DNA from 3 places in the Candidatus Clostridium eludens genome. Region 3 is predicted to be linked to each of the others. Evidence: riboswitches for the same ligand, from Rfam matches in the RefSeq annotation. Region 3 holds a riboswitch; each other region holds the start of a gene.
The links. A riboswitch is a leader RNA that binds a small molecule or an ion and turns the genes downstream of it on or off. The one in region 3 is predicted to bind cyclic di-GMP.

Region 1: it holds a riboswitch for cyclic di-GMP, as region 3 does, so the genes downstream of both, ACJDU8_RS03605 (LuxR C-terminal-related transcriptional regulator) here and ACJDU8_RS07675 (prepilin peptidase) in region 3, are expected to answer to the same signal.
Region 2: it holds a riboswitch for cyclic di-GMP, as region 3 does, so the genes downstream of both, ACJDU8_RS11720 (methyl-accepting chemotaxis protein) here and ACJDU8_RS07675 (prepilin peptidase) in region 3, are expected to answer to the same signal.

What each region holds. Positions count from the first base shown of each region.
Region 1 is NZ_JBJHZX010000004.1:21,755-28,190, forward strand. Features, by position in the region: gene ACJDU8_RS03590 (response regulator transcription factor) at 1-226, opposite strand, end outside; gene ACJDU8_RS03595 (sugar transferase) at 491-1,153, opposite strand; gene ACJDU8_RS03600 (DUF5658 family protein) at 1,184-1,540, opposite strand; gene ACJDU8_RS03605 (LuxR C-terminal-related transcriptional regulator) at 1,885-2,547, opposite strand; cyclic di-GMP riboswitch class II at 2,634-2,719, opposite strand; gene hisC (histidinol-phosphate transaminase) at 3,663-4,733, shown strand; gene ACJDU8_RS03615 (glycosyltransferase family 2 protein) at 5,058-6,032, shown strand; gene ACJDU8_RS03620 (YfhO family protein) at 6,022-6,436, shown strand, end outside.
Region 2 is NZ_JBJHZX010000016.1:17,135-23,570, reverse strand. Features, by position in the region: gene ACJDU8_RS11730 (DEAD/DEAH box helicase) at 1-1,952, opposite strand, end outside; gene ACJDU8_RS11725 ((deoxy)nucleoside triphosphate pyrophosphohydrolase) at 2,138-2,521, opposite strand; gene ACJDU8_RS11720 (methyl-accepting chemotaxis protein) at 2,829-4,844, opposite strand; cyclic di-GMP riboswitch class II at 4,984-5,067, opposite strand; gene ACJDU8_RS11715 (DMT family transporter) at 5,781-6,104, shown strand; gene ACJDU8_RS11710 (MarR family winged helix-turn-helix transcriptional regulator) at 6,161-6,436, shown strand, end outside.
Region 3 is NZ_JBJHZX010000009.1:32,125-38,560, reverse strand. Features, by position in the region: gene ACJDU8_RS07690 (type II secretion system F family protein) at 1-322, opposite strand, end outside; gene ACJDU8_RS07685 (GspE/PulE family protein) at 371-2,047, opposite strand; gene ACJDU8_RS07680 (prepilin-type N-terminal cleavage/methylation domain-containing protein) at 2,128-2,646, opposite strand; gene ACJDU8_RS07675 (prepilin peptidase) at 2,764-3,516, opposite strand; cyclic di-GMP riboswitch class II at 3,571-3,657, opposite strand; gene ACJDU8_RS07670 (sensor domain-containing protein) at 4,012-5,706, shown strand; gene ACJDU8_RS07665 (response regulator) at 5,709-6,436, shown strand, end outside.

The DNA of each region.
Region 1 (6,436 bases), on a different contig from region 3:
TAATATCCACCTGTGCAGTGGTTAATTCATTAATTATGTTTAATTCTTCTTCGTTATCCTTATGAATATCCAACAGTAAAATATCAGCCATATTACCTTTTATCATAAGCATTGCTTCTTTTATTGTTTCGCCAATAAACTGTATGGATATGTGATCATACCTAGACAAAAGGGCTACTATTCCTTCTCTTATAACAGAACAATTAGATATAACTATAACTTTCATAATACTTCTCAATTCCTTACTTTTAATGTAATCTCCCCAGAAAACTAGGAATTCTGCAAAATAGCTTGGCCAAGTTTTAATATATTCCTATATTACTACTAATTTCATTATATTCCATCATACCCCGGTCTAATCTTTTATTACCAAGTGGCATATCTTGTATAGTACACTTATACTATGAAAGTAGTATAAATTTCTAATATAAGTAGTTACCCTTAAGTAGTATTGAATCATAAGGTTTTACATCTTACATTGATATTCCTCTTATCTTGCATTTTTATCTCCAAATAAGATAAAAACTGTTCTCATTATGAGTTTTATATCAATCCATAAATTTCTTTCCTTTAAATATCTAATGTCCAATTTTATCCAATCCTCAAATCCAATCTCATTTCTGCCCATTACCTGCCAATAACAGGTTAAGCCTGGTTTCACTAATAATTTTTTTCTATGATAGTCCGAAAATTCAGCAACCTCCCTGGGTAAATTAGGTCTTGGTCCCACCAAGGACATGTCTCCTTTTAAAACATTGAAAAGTTGAGGCAATTCATCGATACTAGTTTTTCTGATAAATCTGCCAACTGTTGTAATTCTAGGATCATATTTAATTTTGAACATGGGTCCGGACATTTCATTTCTATCTTTCAACTTATCTAATATCTGTTCTGCATTAGCAACCATTGATCGAAATTTATACATTTTAAATATTGTTCCATTTATACCGACTCTTTCTTGTGAAAATATTATCAACCCTTTTGAATTAACCTTTATTAATATGGCTACAATAATCATCAAAGGACTAAGAGATATTATTCCTATCAGAGCTCCTAAAATATCTATAAGCCGTTTAGTTACCACATAGACTTTACTCTTTTTATACTCCACCGAATATTCCACATACTCTTGTGACAATTTTAAGTTTTCCATAATTCTCCCCCTTAAAAATGGTTTATCACATTAAAATTTATACATACAAATATATATAGCAAGACAAATTAAATGAAAGATATTAATAGCTATATACATTAAAACAATCCCATTAATTATAAAATTACTTTTTTTTAACTGTGCTTCTATAGCCTTTTGCATTCTAAAATATAAAAAAGATAAAAGTACTGTCGGCAGTACAATTTTGATCCAAAAACCAACTTTTAAATTGTGCACTACACTTACCATTAAAGGGTTTGCTTCTATAAAATATCCGGTATTTAAAAGCATTCGAGTAAAGAACATATCACTTATGTTCAACAGACATAAAATAATAAATTTATTTCTTATATTACTCAAACTGTAATTTCTTATAAATACAAGCAATTATCATACCTCCAATAATAAATTAATAAAACAAAAATTATAAATTGATAAACTTATTATTGTTATTTTACTATTTTTATATTTTTTACCCATCATACTGTAGTTTAATTTTTTTATACTATGTGTAATAGTCCGTATAATCCATCTGCTATGATTAAGCATTATATAGTCTTATTATTGGGGTAGTATAAAATATTAAGTTACCATGAATAAAAACAAAAAAATAACTATAGTACATAAACAATATAATACTGTCTATCTACTATAGTTATTTTTAAAGTAACTTAATTAAAACTCTAACACATACTGCCATGAATATTTCACTCTATTAAAGCAGCACACATTTAACATACATTAGAATTATCATTAACAGAATCATCATTAACCTCTAACATTCCGCATCTGTTAGCATACAAAGCCACCTGTGTTCTATCTCTTATATTCAGTTTGTCAAATATATGATTATTATGTTTTTTTACTGTATTTTCAGAAATATGAAGTTTTCGTGATATTTCTTGATTACTCAAACCTTTTCCTATTTCACATAAAATTTCTTTCTCTCTTGGAGTGAGCTGTTCCATTTTTTCGGGTTGGATGGCATTTTCTCTGACCAAACAGTCTATAAAATAAGAGTCATAGTATTTTTTCCCTTTGTAAATTTGATCTATGATATATAAAAGTTCCATTTCATCTGATTTTCCTAATATGTATCCTTCTACGCCACACCTAATGGCTTCTACAAAGATATTTTTATCTTTATTAAAATCTAACATTATGAATTTACTTTTAACACCACATTCTTTCATTTCTTTAATTAACAGCAATTCATCTTTATTTTGTTGATGTAGATCAAATAAAACAATATTAATATTATTTGATTTAATTAACGGAACTGCCTCTTTTAATGTTTCTGCAATAAGCATTATGTCAGCATAATTACGCCTTGATATAATTGAATATATACCCTGTCTTATTAAAGCATATCTTGATAAAATAATAACCTTCATAACGTATCTTCCCCCTGTTTTCTCCAACAATAATATCACTTAATTCTCTATATAAAATAAAAAGACCCAGTTTAACCATATGAACGGTAAACTTAGGCCGGTTGCACCATTGACTCCATATGTCTTAAAAGTGCCCAAATATAAAACATACTTCTTTGTCTCCTTATTTCCTATATTTTATTCCAAATAATGCTTATATAATACTTAACAACTCCTCTCATTTTATTATAGAATATATCTATTTTCTGTTTTTTCAAGAATTTTGAGTATCTTTGAAATTACTATATATCTTCCTAAAAATATCCATGCCAGATGGAGCTTACTCCATTTAGGCTCTTCCACTAAGTCTTTTACCTTCTGAACCTTATCTTCAATCTTTACACCTTATCCTAATTCAGGGGTACTTTATATCCGAATAACTTACTAAATAAATCCTTTGTCAAGTTTTGATTTTTATCATCTGTGTTACCTGTAAAATGATATGTGAATGTACCCTTCTATTGTCACGTACATCCAATGTACATCCAATGTATTAGGATCTAGAAAAGATATTCCTATGCACTTGCCAAACCTAAATTTAGTCATACATAATAGTAATGGAACTAACATTTCTTACATTAATTCTGCAAATCTATTATAACTAACAAGTTTATTGAAATAAGATCTTTGAACTGTTGAAACATGATGATTGTAATAGTTTTTAAATGTCCTTTAATCTCATAAGTAAAAATATTTCTGTTAATAAATTTTAATAATTCCTTTTGCAAAGATATATTTATTTTTACAACTTTTACAGCTAGTATTTATATTATAACATTATTCTATATAAGGTATAAAAATCCTTCTACTTTTTATAAATTTTATAATTAATTAGTCAAAAAAATAGCCTAAAGTCTGTTTTTTTGACTAATTATTATTCTCTAATGGAATAAATGGATGTCCTGAAGTACGGACAGTGATTTAGATATATTATGTTTAAGTAGATTAGTAGTCCTATCCATGGATGATATTTACTTAGTTAATATTTAAAAACTACATTGATAATTTATACAATTTGAAATAATATTATAACATACATAAATTTAAAAGTGCACAAATAGAAGGGAGTATTATATATGAGTAAATATTGGAGCGAAATTGCCAAAAACATTGAACCCTATGTTCCAGGAGAACAGCCTAAAAATAAAAAATACATTAAACTAAACACTAATGAAAATCCATATCCGCCTTCTCCTAAAGTGATTAACGCTATAGAACAAGCAGCTAATAACAACCTTCAGTTATATCCTGATCCCAATTGTGATGACCTGAGAAATACTTTAGCCAATTATTACGAGTTATCCTCAGATCAAGTCTTTATAGGTAATGGTTCTGATGAAGTATTAGCATTTTCTTTTATGGCTTTCTTTAATCAAGGAACACCTATACTTTTTCCAGATATAACATATAGTTTTTATGAGGTTTATGCTGAGTTATTTAAGCTAAAATATAAATTAATTCCTTTGGATGATAATTTTGATATCCCTATAGATTCTTTTTGCATTAAAAATGGTGGAATTGTAATTCCAAATCCTAATGCACCAACTACTAGATATATGTCTATTGAATGTTTAAAAAAAATTGTAGAATGTAATATGGAAAGTGTTGTTATAATTGACGAGGCATATATAGATTTCGGTGGAGAATCTCTAGCTAGATTTGTAAATGATTATCCAAATTTATTGGTTGTACAGACCCTTTCTAAATCACGAGCATTAGCAGGACTACGGGTTGGCTTTGCTTTTGGCCATATAGATCTAATAGAAGGCTTAAACAGAATTAAAAATTCTATAAATTCATATACAGTTAACCGCCTTTCCCTAGCAGGAGCAAAAGCAGCTTTTGAAGATGAACCTTATTTTAAAAACATTAGTTCAAAAATTATAAATACGAGAAAAAAAGTAATACCCTATCTTAAAGCTCTAGGATTTAAGGTGTTAGAATCTAAAACCAATTTTTTATTTGTCAGCCACAACAAAACCCATGCTAAAATAATATTTAGAGAATTAAAAAATGATGGAATTCTTGTTAGACATTTTGACAAACCAAGAACCCATAACTTTCTCAGGATAACCATAGGAACTGATGAAGAAATGGACATACTTATAAACAAATTAAAAAACATTATCTCAAAAACATATTTATAATGTGCTAATTTGAAAAAATTAATAGTATTTAAGTATATAAAAATAAATAACAAGTCAAAGATGCTATAGTTATTTTACAAAACATGAGAAAACAGGCTCCGTTTGCAGCATAAACCATTAATGCCAACAGAAAAACATATCCCAAAGCCTCTATGCTCTATGCTCTATGCTTTATGGATTATCTTACATAAACATGTCAGTTAGACAATAGATTAATTGTTAATTCGATGTTATAATGTTAAATGATGCATTTATTGTAAAGAATAACATCACAAAGTGTAGAAGTTCAATGAGAACAATAATAATATGTTGAGGGGTGAGGCTATGATATTGTCTGTAGTTGTACCTTCTTATAATGAGGGTAGTGGAATAGAAATGACATATAAAAAATTAACTGAGGTACTCGAAACCGATAGTATTGTTCAAAACTATGATTATGAACTTATTTTTATTGATGACGGAAGTAAAGACGATACACTTAATGTGATCAAAAAATTTCAGAAGGATGATATTCGTGTTAAATATATCTCTTTTACAAGGAATTTTGGCAAAGAAGCGGGGATTTTAGCCGGGTTATCATATTCCAAAGGAGATGCAGTTGTACTTATGGATGCGGACCTACAGCATCCACCGGAATTAATTCCAGTGATGATTAGGCACTTTTATAATGGGTACGATCAGGTGATTACAAAACGAAATAGGAGCGGTGATTCAAAAACAAGAACTATCCTTTCAAGATTATATTATAAGATAGTAAATAAAATGGTTGATGTCAAATTAGAAAATGGAGTTGGAGATTTCCGTCTTTTAAGCAGAAGAGCAGTTAATGCATTATTATCTATGCAGGAATACAATAGATTTTCAAAAGGAATGTTTTGCTGGATTGGTTTTGAAATGAAAGTAATAGAATATGAAAATCAGAACAGGGTAAGTGGTACAAGCAAATGGAGTTTTAAGAAACTAGTGCATTATGGAATTGATGGCATAATATCATTCAATAATGAGCCTTTGAGATCAACATTGTATTTAGGCTTGCTGATGATAGTATTAGGGATATCCTATGTACTTTATTCTCTCATTCACGTTTTTGTGGTTGGAATAGATATGCCGGGATATTTCACAACAATCACTTCTATTTTGGTCATGGGTGGAGTGCAGCTTATTTCATTGGGAGTAATAGGTGAATATATCGGCAGAATTTACTACGAAGTAAAGAGAAGACCTCATTTTATTGTTGATGAAACAAATATCCAAACACCAAAATATCAGCATAAGTGGAGAGATGATAATGAAAAATAACACATATTTATTTATAAAACAATATTTTGATAAATTCATAAATAAAGAAAGTGGATTTTTTAATTTTATGAGATTTGCTGTAATAGGTGTAATAAATACCATCCATTATTATGTATGGTATCGTATATTATTATGGTTGCAAATACCATATGTACTAAGTCATACAATTGCATTTATAATAAGCATGATTGGATCATACTTTCTTAATTGTTTCTTTACATTTAGGACAAAGCCAACTTTTAGAAAGTTCATAAGCTATCCCTTGACTACATTATCCAATTACATAATATCTACAGTCTCATTAGTATTGCTAGTGAACTTATTTAATATTGCTAGTTCAGTAGCAGCACTTTTGGCATCAATATTGCCAATACCTATAACGTTCATGGTAACACACCATGTAC
Region 2 (6,436 bases), on a different contig from region 3:
ATATAATCCATAAGAAAATATGGCACTTTTTCTCCATTCATTTTCTTAAACTCTAAATATTCCTCCTTTAAATATTTCATAGAATTAAAATTTTCTTTATTTAGCTGCTCTAAAATTCTCTCTTCAGCAACTTTATCCATTTGAATATTAGTACATCCAGGTATATTTCCAAACTGAGTTGACACTGCTACTTTTAAACTATCTTTGTCATAATACCTTGAACCGTTTAGAGCTATGGCTATTAAAAATACTTTTTTATGATTTCCTATAAAGTCCAATACAGTTAAAAATGTTTTGCCTTTATGTTTTCTAAGTCCTCTGCCAAGCTGCTGTATAAATATAATAGGTGAACTAGTAGGCCTAAGCATTAAAACTAAATTAATAGATGGTATATCCACACCTTCATTAAAAATATCTACAGTAAATATAACTTCTAATTCATCATCATCATTTTCTAATCTTTTTATATAAACCGCTCTTCCACTTGGAGAATTTTTTCCTGTTAAGCATACACTTTTTATACCTCTTTTATTAAATTCACTTGCCATATACTCCGCATGATCTATATTTGCACAAAAGCCTATACACTTGCATTTCTCTCCATCATACCCATAAAACAGCACTTTTTCTATTATAAAATCAACTCTTTCATTAACTTTCAATCTTTTAACTATTTCATCAATATCCTGCAAGCTTACATCACTTAAATCTATGCCATCAATATCTGTTATACCAAAATAGTGAAATGGAACTATCAATTCTTGTTCTAAAGCCTCTCTAAGTCTTACTTCTAAGGCTATATTACCACTAAAAATATCAAATATATTCCCACCATCACACCTTTCTGGTGTTGCAGTCATTCCAAGCAAAAATTTAGGTTTAAAGTAATCCATGATTTTTTTATAAGATGAACTAGCTGCATGATGGGCTTCATCTACAATAATATATTCAAAATCATCTTTTTTAAAATTATCAATATAATTGTTCATTGATTGTACAGTTGAAAATACGTAATCTGCATCTATTTCCTTGCTTGTACCTGTTAGAAGTCCTGTGCTCTTATTTTTATTCTTTACTAGTTTCTTAAATGTTTTCTCCGCATCTCTTAAAATTTCTTCTCTATGTACTAGAAAAAGCATTCTTCGGGGATTATATTTTATAACATCAAAAGCTGACATATATGTTTTACCTGTACCAGTAGCTGCAATAACTAATGCCTTATTTTCGCCTGAATGTCTTAATCTATCTAAACTCTTTATTGCCATTTCTTGCATCTCATTTGGTTTTATTAATTCATAATTACTAAAATCTAAAGCCTTATTAGTCTCACTTTTTCTAATTTCCTTGAGGAAACTTCTGTAGCTATTAAGAAATTCATCACTTACAATAGTAGTGGAATCCCATAATCCTAAGTATTCTTCTAAAACCTGACGTGTAAAACTATTATCTTTTTTTGAAACAACTTTTACATTCCACTCAACATTACTTTTTAAAGCTCTTTGAGTTATATTAGAAGATCCTATAATTATTTTATATTCTTCTCTATTCTCGAAGATATAAGCTTTAGTATGAAAACCCTTATCTTTATTAGCGATAAAAACCTTTAAATCAATATTACTAAACTTTCTTATTCTTTCAAGTGCCTTAGGTTCAGTAAAATTAAGATATGTTGAAGTCAATATTTTGCCCTTAATGCCTTTTTTCTCAAGTTCTTGAAAACTATCCAATAAGAGTTGAACACCACTAAAATTGATAAATGCTGTACTGAAATAAAATCCATTACATTGGTTTAAACATATCTTAAGTTCTTGTAATAGATTTCCTTCTTCTGAATTAACTATCAATTCATTATTAACAATAAACCCGCTATTTTCTATTTCCTTATTCTTGATATTGAAATTGTTACTATCTTTCTTTTCTATACTATTTATTTTGTCAAATATTGATCCCATATTATCACCTGTATTAATTTAATAAGTTATTTAATTCTTTATACAAAGAACAATATTTATATAATATTTTACAATTTAATCAACGCCTATTGATGAAATACAAATATTTTTATATAAAAAAAGCGATATTTATTGTCATGCATATATGCTACACATATTAGATTTCAAAAATGCCATTCTTTCTTTTACAATTCTTTGAGTTTCTCAACAACCAATATATCTGCTGGAACCCATCTAAGTTTGTCCAACTCATCTAATGGTATCCATTTAGCAGCATTATGAGCGTTTAAATGAATTTTTCCTCCACATATATCACACAAGAAGCAGTGCATTGTAAGATGAAAATTTGGATAATCATACTCAATAGTAGTTACATATTTAGAAACATGTATATCCAATTCTAATTCTTCTTTAATTTCACGAATAAGTGCTTCTTCTCTTGTCTCTCCAGATTCTATTTTGCCACCTGGAAATTCCCACATATTTTTAAACTCACCATAACCACGACAGGTGGTAAATATTTCATTGCCGTGCTTTATAATTGCAGCTACTACTTCTACTGTTTTCATTTATATAATCACCTCATATCATACGATAATTATACTATAATTTGACACACAAATATAGTTTATACCTTTGACGTTAAAAATACTTCTAAATTATTAATTACAGAACTATTAATATCTTTAAACATATAATCGCCACCCAAAAAATAAAATGCGCTGCTGAGAATTTCTACTTTCCCATCAACGCATTAAATTTCCAATGCTCCATATTATCTTTTTGATTTTCCCACGTCTTATATGAAAAATTAGTATGTATACAAGGTCATTCACCGACCACTACAATACTATATAGCTATATTTTTTATAATTATCATATAGTAAACTTTAAAGCTATACTGTTCAATTCAGCTGAGCTCTTCTTTATTATATCCGTTTCTAATTTTATTTCATTTGCATTGTCAGTTATAATTGATATCTTCTCTGCGATATTGCTAACTCCATTTGCTCCTTCACTGCTAGCCTTAGAAATATTGTCTACAACCTCGGAAATGATCTTTATGGATGCTAATAGTTCTTCTGATGTGGAACTTAAATCTGTCATTAATCCTTCTATAAAAATTGAATCCTTATTATAACTTTCACCAGTTTCAACAAGTTCCTCATATCCTTTTACTACTTGGATATCTATAAAGTCTAATGACTTCTTAGAATTTTCGGACAAACTATTGACCGCTTCAAATACACTGCTAATTATATTTTGCATTTCATTTACAGTAGCTTCAGAACTTTCTGCTAGTTTTCTTATTTCTTCTGCCACAACTGAAAATCCTCTTCCAGCTTCTCCTGCTCTTGCTGATTCTATAGATGCATTCAATGCCAATAAATTAGTTTGAGCTGATATTTGTAAAATAAAATCTGTTAACTCTTTTATTTTATCCACTTCTTTTGATTTAATAATTGCATTATTAACTGCTTCATTTATCTCTAATTTAATTTTATTTGCATCAGTTTGAGATAGTTTTGCATTTTCTTTTAGCTCATTTGCTTTTATACTGATTTCATTAACTGATGTTGTACCATCTTGGGTTTTTGTAGTAATATCCTCTATGGCTGTACCAATTTCAACTGTACTAGCATTTATTTCTTCCGTTGAAGCTGCTGTTTCTTCCATACCCACTGATAGTTTTTCCACAGTTTCTGAGGTCTCAACTAAATTTTTAGCTAATACAGCTATATTATCATTTGTTATAGAAACAGCTCTATTTACTTTGTTAACCTCTGCAACTATTATTTTAACTATACTATGTATGCTTTCCATGAATTTATTAAAATACATCGACAATTCACCAATTTCATCTTTTGATGTTATCAAAATTCTTTTAGTCAAATCTCCATGCCCCTCTGATATTTCCTTAAAATTAGAAGTAAGCTGTAAAATTTTGTTCATAATAAAAAATCTAATAAATACTAACATGCATACAATTAAAAGCACTCCACAAATTAGTAATATAACACCTTGGCTAGCTATAAGCTTGTTAACTAAGCTATTAATAAAATCGGCCTTTTCCCCTATAAAAATCATACCTGAAGGTTTTCCACTTACATCAATAATCGGTTTATATCCACCAACATAATTTTCATTATTAATTATACATTTGCCATAGTAAGATTGGCCATTTTTTAACACATCGTTTATTATAGAAGTATTTTCAGTTTTTGTACCAATAATCCTTTTTCCATTTTTATCTTTTATAGTGGTAGCAATTCTTTCATTGCCATAAAAAATTGTAATATCATATCCAAATAATTTTTTTTGTTTATCAAGAAATGCATTATTAGAAAGAATATATCCCAAGGACACTGCACCTATAATATTACCATTGTTATCCTTTAACGGTACCCCTGCCCTAATAGAATATTTTACAACTTCCCCATTTTCTATGCCTACAGATTTTTCACCGTTCAAAGCTTTTTTAATGTTTACCTGATTTGCTATATTATCACCATATTCATTCGGTTCATGAGCGCGTATAAAAACATTACCTTCTTTATCTGTTATTACCAAATAATCGATACCAAAAGATTTTAATGCCGTTTTACCTAAATCCAAAGCAGCTGCTCTATTTTGTGTACTAAGAGCTTCAACAAGTCTAGATGAATTTTCAAACCAATCACAAGCATTTAACGACTTTTGCTTTAAATCTTCTATATTACTTGCAAAAGTATTGCTTTTTTCCTCTATTTCATTAAGACTATTTTCATAAAGACTATTCTTTACTATATAATTAGAACTTATGGATACAACCATAATAAAAAGTAATGTAAATGTAATTACTATAAAAGACAATTTACTCCATATACTATTGAGTTTAAAATTTTTTAACAAGTAGCATTCCCCCCTTATTCTTCCTTTATGTGTTCCTCACTGTGCTTACCTAGAATAGATAAAGCTTTTTAAGACCTAGTATCATTTGTATATTCATCTTAAATAATAAAACCAATTAAAGCTAATAAAAAATCAATTAGTTTCAATTGGTCGGTTGCATCACTAACTCCGAATTCTCAAGATGCCCAAATAAATAGAATTCTTCACAGTTCCCAGTCTTTTGTATTTTGTTGATGTTTTTTATATATTATTGTAATTTTATGTCTATATATGCGTATATTATCATTATAGTATGAAAAAATCAATATCTCATCCATCTTTTAACATAAAAATAAAATGCCTTGATGAGAATTTCTATCTTCCCAGCAGTGCATTAAATATTTTATAATCAAATAGTGATATTTTATATATAGGAGAATTGAATTATGAAAGTTTTAAAATATATTATTTTATGGATTATAAGTTTTATTGCCTTTATGTATCTTTCGTTTATTCTCGAAAATCTGTTACATAACGGTAATAACGATTCTGATATTATACTAGTTGGTATTTATTTACTAGGGGCAACTATAATAACTTGTACAGTTCTAATAATTAACACTATTAAAGATATACACGAATAAAATTAAAATTTATATATTTTAAGAATAGTAAATTATTGTAATATGAATATATATATCTATTTTTAGCTTTTCTAAAAACATTACCCAGAATAACCTTTTAAAAGCGCTTTAATATATAATCATTTTGTTCAAAATGTGAATTTAATGTGACTTAAATAAAAAACAAGAGAGCTATTTGAAAATTGAATAATAAGGTGTTTAATTGTTTATAAATTCCATGGGAATTTTAGCTAATATTGACTAAAGCATAACATTTTAGTACAATAATATTAGTCCATTAATGGACTAATATTATTTAAAAGAGGTTTTTACTATGGAATGGATCTATCTAATTTTAGCTATTATTCTTGAAACTTTAGGAACTACTTGTATGAAGATCTCTGAAGGATTTACAAAATTACTACCAGCACTAGGAACACTTTTAACATATGGGCTATGCTTTATTTTTTTATCAATGTCCTTAAAGAAGATATCTGTTAGTATAGTATATGCTATATGGGGAGCAGCAGGAATTACTATTATATCAGTAATAGGAATTCTTGTTTTTAAAGAGGATGTTAGTGTGTTAAAAATAGTATCTATACTTTTTATTGTATTAGGGGTTATAGGACTAAATTTTAGTGGTGTTAGTCACTAGTTTCTCTTATAATTAAGGTAGTATTATTTTATAATTGAAGGAAGAGTGTACAAGACATGAGTGAGGAAGAGAAATTTACTGAGCTATTAGATGTTTATTATCAATCTTGGTTTAAAATTAATGATATTTATCGTGTTTGGTCCAGAAAACATGAAATTCAAGATACAACCTTGTTTACTTTGTATGTAATAAATAAAAGTTCCCCTTATTGTACTCAAAATGAAATTCGGGATAAATTGAGTTTGCCGAAACAAACAGTTTCGTTAATACTATCTGGACTTGAGAAAAAAGGATATATTCTGAGAGAATTGAATTCTAAAGACCGTAGGAAC
Region 3 (6,436 bases):
TTATACCTTCAACCATCCTTAAAATTACTTTTTTCATAGTTTTATTCTTGGTTTGTTGTTCTATTATTTCAAGTCCCGTTAAGAGATTTACTCCGGAATTTAAAATCATAGCAGTTTGTCCACAAAAGTTAGCTAAAATTTCCTCATTAAACTTTTTATTAAAGAATCCAAACTGAGATAAATCAAACTTTTCTTTTACATATATTATTTTTAAACCTCTGCTTTTTAGGTTGTCAATTACTATGTCAACATTCTCTTCTTCCATTTCCTCTTTTATTATTTCGAATTCATCATTCCAAGCTTTACATATAAATTTTTTCATAATTTTATTCCCTGAAACTCCTCTATAATATTAAAAATATTAGAAATATCAAACAAGATCTCCATAAGTAACCTTTAACATTTCATCAACAGTAGTTGTTCCCTTTAAAACCTTATTCATACATGATTCTCTTAAGGTGTTCATACCCTTTTCCAGAGCCATTTTTTTAATGTCACTTTCAGTGGAATTTATGTCTATAAGATTTTTAATGTCTTTATCTATTTCAAGTATTTCAAATATACCTATTCTTCCCTTATACCCTGTATCATTGCACAAGCTGCATCCCCTGCCCTTTTTTAGCTTAACAGGATTATCAATACCCAGCAGTCTCATTTCCCTTTCATCACTTACATACTCTTCACCGCAATTTGGACATACTTTTCTGACCAGCCTTTGAGCCACTACACCTGCCAGTGTAGAGGATATTAAAAAAGGCTTTATATCCATATCCAAAAGTCTCCCTATAGTGCCCACTGCATTATTTGTATGAATAGTTGACAGTACCATATGACCTGTCAGTGCCGCCCTTATAGATATTTCTGCAGTTTCATTGTCCCGTATTTCCCCTACAAGTATTATATCCGGATCCTGCCTGAGTATACTTCTTAAACCGCTGGCAAAATCAAATCCTATTTTATTATTTACCTGCATTTGATTAATACCTTTTAAATTATACTCTACAGGATCTTCTATGGTTATTATATTTTTAGACACATCATTTAATACATTCAGCATAGAATATAGGGTTGTTGTTTTACCGCTTCCAGTGGGCCCTGATACCAGTATTATACCATATGGATTAGAAATCATCCTCATTATTTTTGTCAATCCATTATGTTCCACGCCAATTTTTTCAAGTTCTATGGAAAAATTGTTCCTATCTAGTAATCTCATCACAATTTTTTCCCCTAAAACTGTTGGAACTGTGGAAGTTCTGATGGCTATATCCTTTTCCTTAACTTTAAAATTAATTTTGCCATCCTGGGGTATTCTGTTTTCTGCTATATTAAGGCCAGCCATTATCTTTATTCTGCTGGTTACAGGAGAAAGCATGTCTATATCCGTTCTCATAATCTCTCGAAGACCACCATCTACCCTAAATCTCACTCTCATTTCCTTTTCATCCGGTTCTATATGGATATCCGAAGCATTGTATAAAGTGGCATTTTCGATTATGGTATTTAAAAATTTTATAATTGGTGCAGAAGCTTCATCTATTATTTCCTCTTCTGTTTCCATCTTTCTGCCTGAAAAGTTCTTTTTGTAGTTTTGTGCTGCTTCCTGTGCCTTGCTTTTTCCATAGTATTTTTCAATATTATCAAGTATACTGCTTTTCAATGCTATGGCAGTTTTAACATTATACCCTGTTGCTATTTTTATATCTTCAATGGCAAAATAATTTAAAGGATCACTCATAGCTACGAGTAAAAAACCATTCATAATATCTATAGGAATAGCTTCATATTTCTTTGCAATACTTACTGGTATAATATCTATAATATCCTGCCTTACATTAATATTATCTAAATTTATTAAAGGTATTCCCAGCTGCTGTTTTATGGCATGTACTATCTGCTCATTAGTAATAAAGCCCTTACTTACAAGTATTTCACCAAGCTTTTCACCTGTGTCTTTCTGTAAAATAAGGGCTCTTTGTAGTATTTTTTCCGTTATAACTCCTGCATCTACTAGGATTTCTCCCAAACGTTTTTTTACTTTTGACATGAATCTACTCCTTTCTATTCAATAAAACTGTATCACAATTATATAAAGAACATGGAAAATCATGTTCTTTATACTTTTTCCTATTGGACTATAAATGCTTGTGTTGCACTTTCACCACTGTCTATTCCTACTACCCCATAACCATTACTATACACAACCACAATAACTTCACCCTTTTTGCCAGTAAACGACGATCCTGCGTCAGCTTTCACATTTGCTTCAGTAGTAGCACTACTAATAGACGAATCAGTAGTAGGTGCAGATATAATTTCATATGCATAACCTATACCAGCTCCACTTATATTAGTAAATGGATTAATCAATTTGTCAGTTGAACTACTACCTGTGTTAAAAGCACCAGCAAATGCCGATGTTAAATCTGCAGTAGTTAAATAAGCATTTATTCCGCTAGTATTAGTAACTTTCGTTTCCAAATATGCTCTTACGGTATTTACATTGGTAATTACCCCTGCATTTTTAGAATTGTTCTTAAATATTTGTGATTTAGGTATCAATACCACAGCCAGTATAGCAATAATAGCAAGAACTATCATAAGTTCAATAAGCGTGAAACCTTTTTTCTTTTTTATCATTTCCATAAAACTCCATCCTTTCTTCATTAAAATTAAACAGCAGATTTTCTGTGTAGATTCAAGCATGGCAAGTTGTTAATTATGTATTTTTCCATCACCTCCTAATAAAACATCTTTTAATATCTAAAATAAGTACCAATTTAAAATACTTTGTCCAAAAAACACTGTAACCACAGAAGCTATAACAATAAATGGACCAAAGGGAATATAATCTTTTTTTGACTTCTTCCCTGACAAAATAAGTGCTACCCCTACCACCGCTCCTATAACAAGGGCTAAAAATATCATCAATACTGTATACTTAAGTCCTAAAAACAAACCACATACCAGTGAAATCTCTGCATCTCCCCAGCCCATACCTCCTTTTGTTATAAGGATAATTAATGTTAAAAGTCCTCCTCCTAACATACCTCCATAAATATAGGTTTTTATAGGCAGTCCCATGTAAAGATATATTCCTAAAAATATTATGCCTGCAATAATACCTGTTCCTGTAGTCTTAAAATAGACATCTGTAGTATCAAAATCTATCATTCCCACCACAATCATAATACTTATAAATACTATATATTTTATAAGATTTACCCCTATTCCAAACTTAATATAAGTAAGCAAATACAACAAACCTGTTATAAATTCCAACATAGGATACCTTAAGGATATTTTTTTTTCACAATGTCTACATTTTCCCCTTAAAATTATGTAACTTATTACAGGAATTAAATCATAAGCTTTAATTTCCTTATTGCAATTTGTACAATGGGAGGGTGGATAAACAACAGATTCACCTTTTGGTATTCTGTATATGCACACATTCAAAAAACTTCCCATTATAGTTCCCAAAATAAAAATAACAACACCATAATAAATAACCATAATTTACTCTCCATTTTTTAAAAAACAAAACCCTGTATTCATAAAAATTATTTATGAATACAGGGCCGGTTGCATCACTAACTCCAACACACACAAGGATGCCCAGATTAAAGTGTGTATTTCATCGCTTCCCTATCATTTGTTTAATCCTACCATAAAATTTTCTTAATTTCAACAAGTTTTAGTTAATAAATTGTTTACAAATTATTCAAAATATTTAATTCAAAATATACCTGGAAATCTAAAATTATGGTTGCAAAATATGACATTTTATTATACAGTATTTTTATAATATTTATTTAAATCTACTCAAATTTCTACAGGTAAACTTCAATTAATTTCTATAAAATAACTTACATTAATTACTTGAAAACAACCTCAATTTCTATTATATTAACTAATTAAAAAATTATTTTTAACACTTTAATCCTAAATTTAATTTAAACTTAACATTTAATATACTAACCTTTAGATTTTATAAACCAGGAGGTTACTATGAGGATTTATGATAAAAACAGGGAACAAATGTATACAAGGGCTTTAAATGGAGCCAACATAGTACTTTGGGAATGGAATTTAAAAAAGTACCATATGTTTTTTTCTGAAAATTTTGTTCATATGACAGGATACAGTGTAGAATATTTTAAAAGCTTATTTGATTTTATGGAGAAAACTGTTGTTGAAGAAGATAAGCTCAGCGCCAAAAATGATTTAACTTTTTTTATTAAGGGCAATACAGTAAGCTATAGAAGTGAATTTAGAATTTTAACTAAGGAAAATCATATTAAATCATTACTTGTTAAAGGTGCGGCTACTAAAAATTCTGACCATAAAATGTTCTTATTATCCGGCTCAATAAGTGATATTACAGAAGAGAAAAGGCTGGAGGACTATATTAATCATTCTGCCTATTATGATTCTTTAACAGGACTTCCTAATAGAATCTTATTTAAAAATACCCTTAAAACAGCCTTAAGCAATTATGAAAATGGTGCACTAATATTTATAGATATTGATGATTTTAAATTAATTAACGACACTTTTGGTCATGACTACGGAGATCTATTATTGGTAATTTTCTCACAGCTAGTGACCATGTGTATAAAAGATTCTGGAACCCTATACCGCCTGGGAGGCGATGAATTTATAATACTCATCAATAAGTTTACTTCCTATAAAGAATTAAAAAAACTTTGTATTAAAATAATCAATTATCTTAAAGAACCTTTTGAAGTTAAAGAAAAACAAATATATATAACTGCAAGCATGGGTATTACTATATTTCCAAATGACAGTAATGATGTAACAGAATTGTATAAATATGCAGATCTGGCCATATTTCAATCAAAAATCAATGGTAAAAACACTGTTACTTTTTTTCAGCGAGAATTGTTTCATTCATATTGCAGAAAACTCGTTATTGAACAGGAGCTTAAAACCGCAGTTGAAAATGATGAATTCTATATACTCTATCAGCCACAAATAGATGCTACAAAAAATAAAGTAATAGGATTTGAATCCCTGTTAAGGTGGCAAAACAGTAGACTTGGATCTGTTTCCCCTGCGGAATTCATACCAATATCAGAAAGCACAGGAAGTATTGTAGAAATAGGTGAATGGGTTTTAAATTCAGTATGCAAGGTAATTCGCCAATTACAATTGAAGAATTATGAATTTAAAACCATATCAGTAAATATTTCTCCTATTCAGTTGAAAAAAAGTGATTTTGTGAGCAAACTCATCAGTATATATGAGAAAAACAAGATTTCACCTTCCTTACTTGAAATTGAGATAACAGAAGGTACACTGATAGATTTATTTACCTGTAAAATTAAAGCTCTAAACCAACTCTTAGAAAAAGGAGTTAAGGTTGCCATAGATGATTTTGGTACGGGATATTCTTCCTTAAACTATTTAACTACTCTGCCAGTTAATACATTAAAAATTGATAAATCCTTTATTGATAACATTGAAAGTAAGAAGAATAAAGCTGTAATAAAATCTATTATAAGCTTATGCAAATCATTGGATTATAAAATTATTGCAGAAGGAGTAGAAACAAAAAAACAGCTAGATTCACTTCTTGGCATAGGCTGTAATATAATCCAGGGATATTACTTCAGTAAACCTTTGTCTTTAAATGAGATTGAAAACATTTTGATGAAAAAAAATAAATTTGGAGGAGTGTAAATTTGGATAATTTAATGAACAACGATAATACAAAAAATAAGATTACTATTAAAAAGGAACAAGAATTAAAAGAAAAATATGAAGAGCTTTCCACTATATATGAAGAACTGGCTGCTGCAGAAGAAGAATTAAGAAGCAACTATATGGAATTAGAAAAAGCCAAGATAGAAGCAGAAAATGCTAGAGTGGAGGCGGAAAATGCAAATAAGGCCAAAAGCCAATTCCTGGCTAACATGAGTCATGAAATCAGAACTCCACTAAATGGTATCATAGGAGCCATTGACTTACTTGAGCTAATGGAATTAAAGGAAGATGCAAAAATGCATTTAGAAATATTAAAAGATTCATCAAAGCATCTATTGGATATAATAAATAATATTTTGGATATATCTAAAATAGAATCAGGAAAAATTGAACTTTATATGAAGGTTTTCAACTTAAAAAATATGATTGATGTTTTTATAAAAGAGCTTTCATTTGCCTGTGCAAATAAAAATCTGGAATTCACCTATTTCATAGATCCTCTACTCCCTTTTGAAATAATCGGAGATCAGATAAAATTAAAACAAGTGCTCATAAATCTATTCAATAATGCTCTTAAGTTTACAAATAAGGGCAGTATAATTTTTAAAGTTAAAAAGGTATCTCAGATAAACGAAAAAGTGATTCTTAAGTTTTCTATAAAAGATACAGGTATTGGAATAAAAGAAGAAGTTAAGGAGCAAATTTT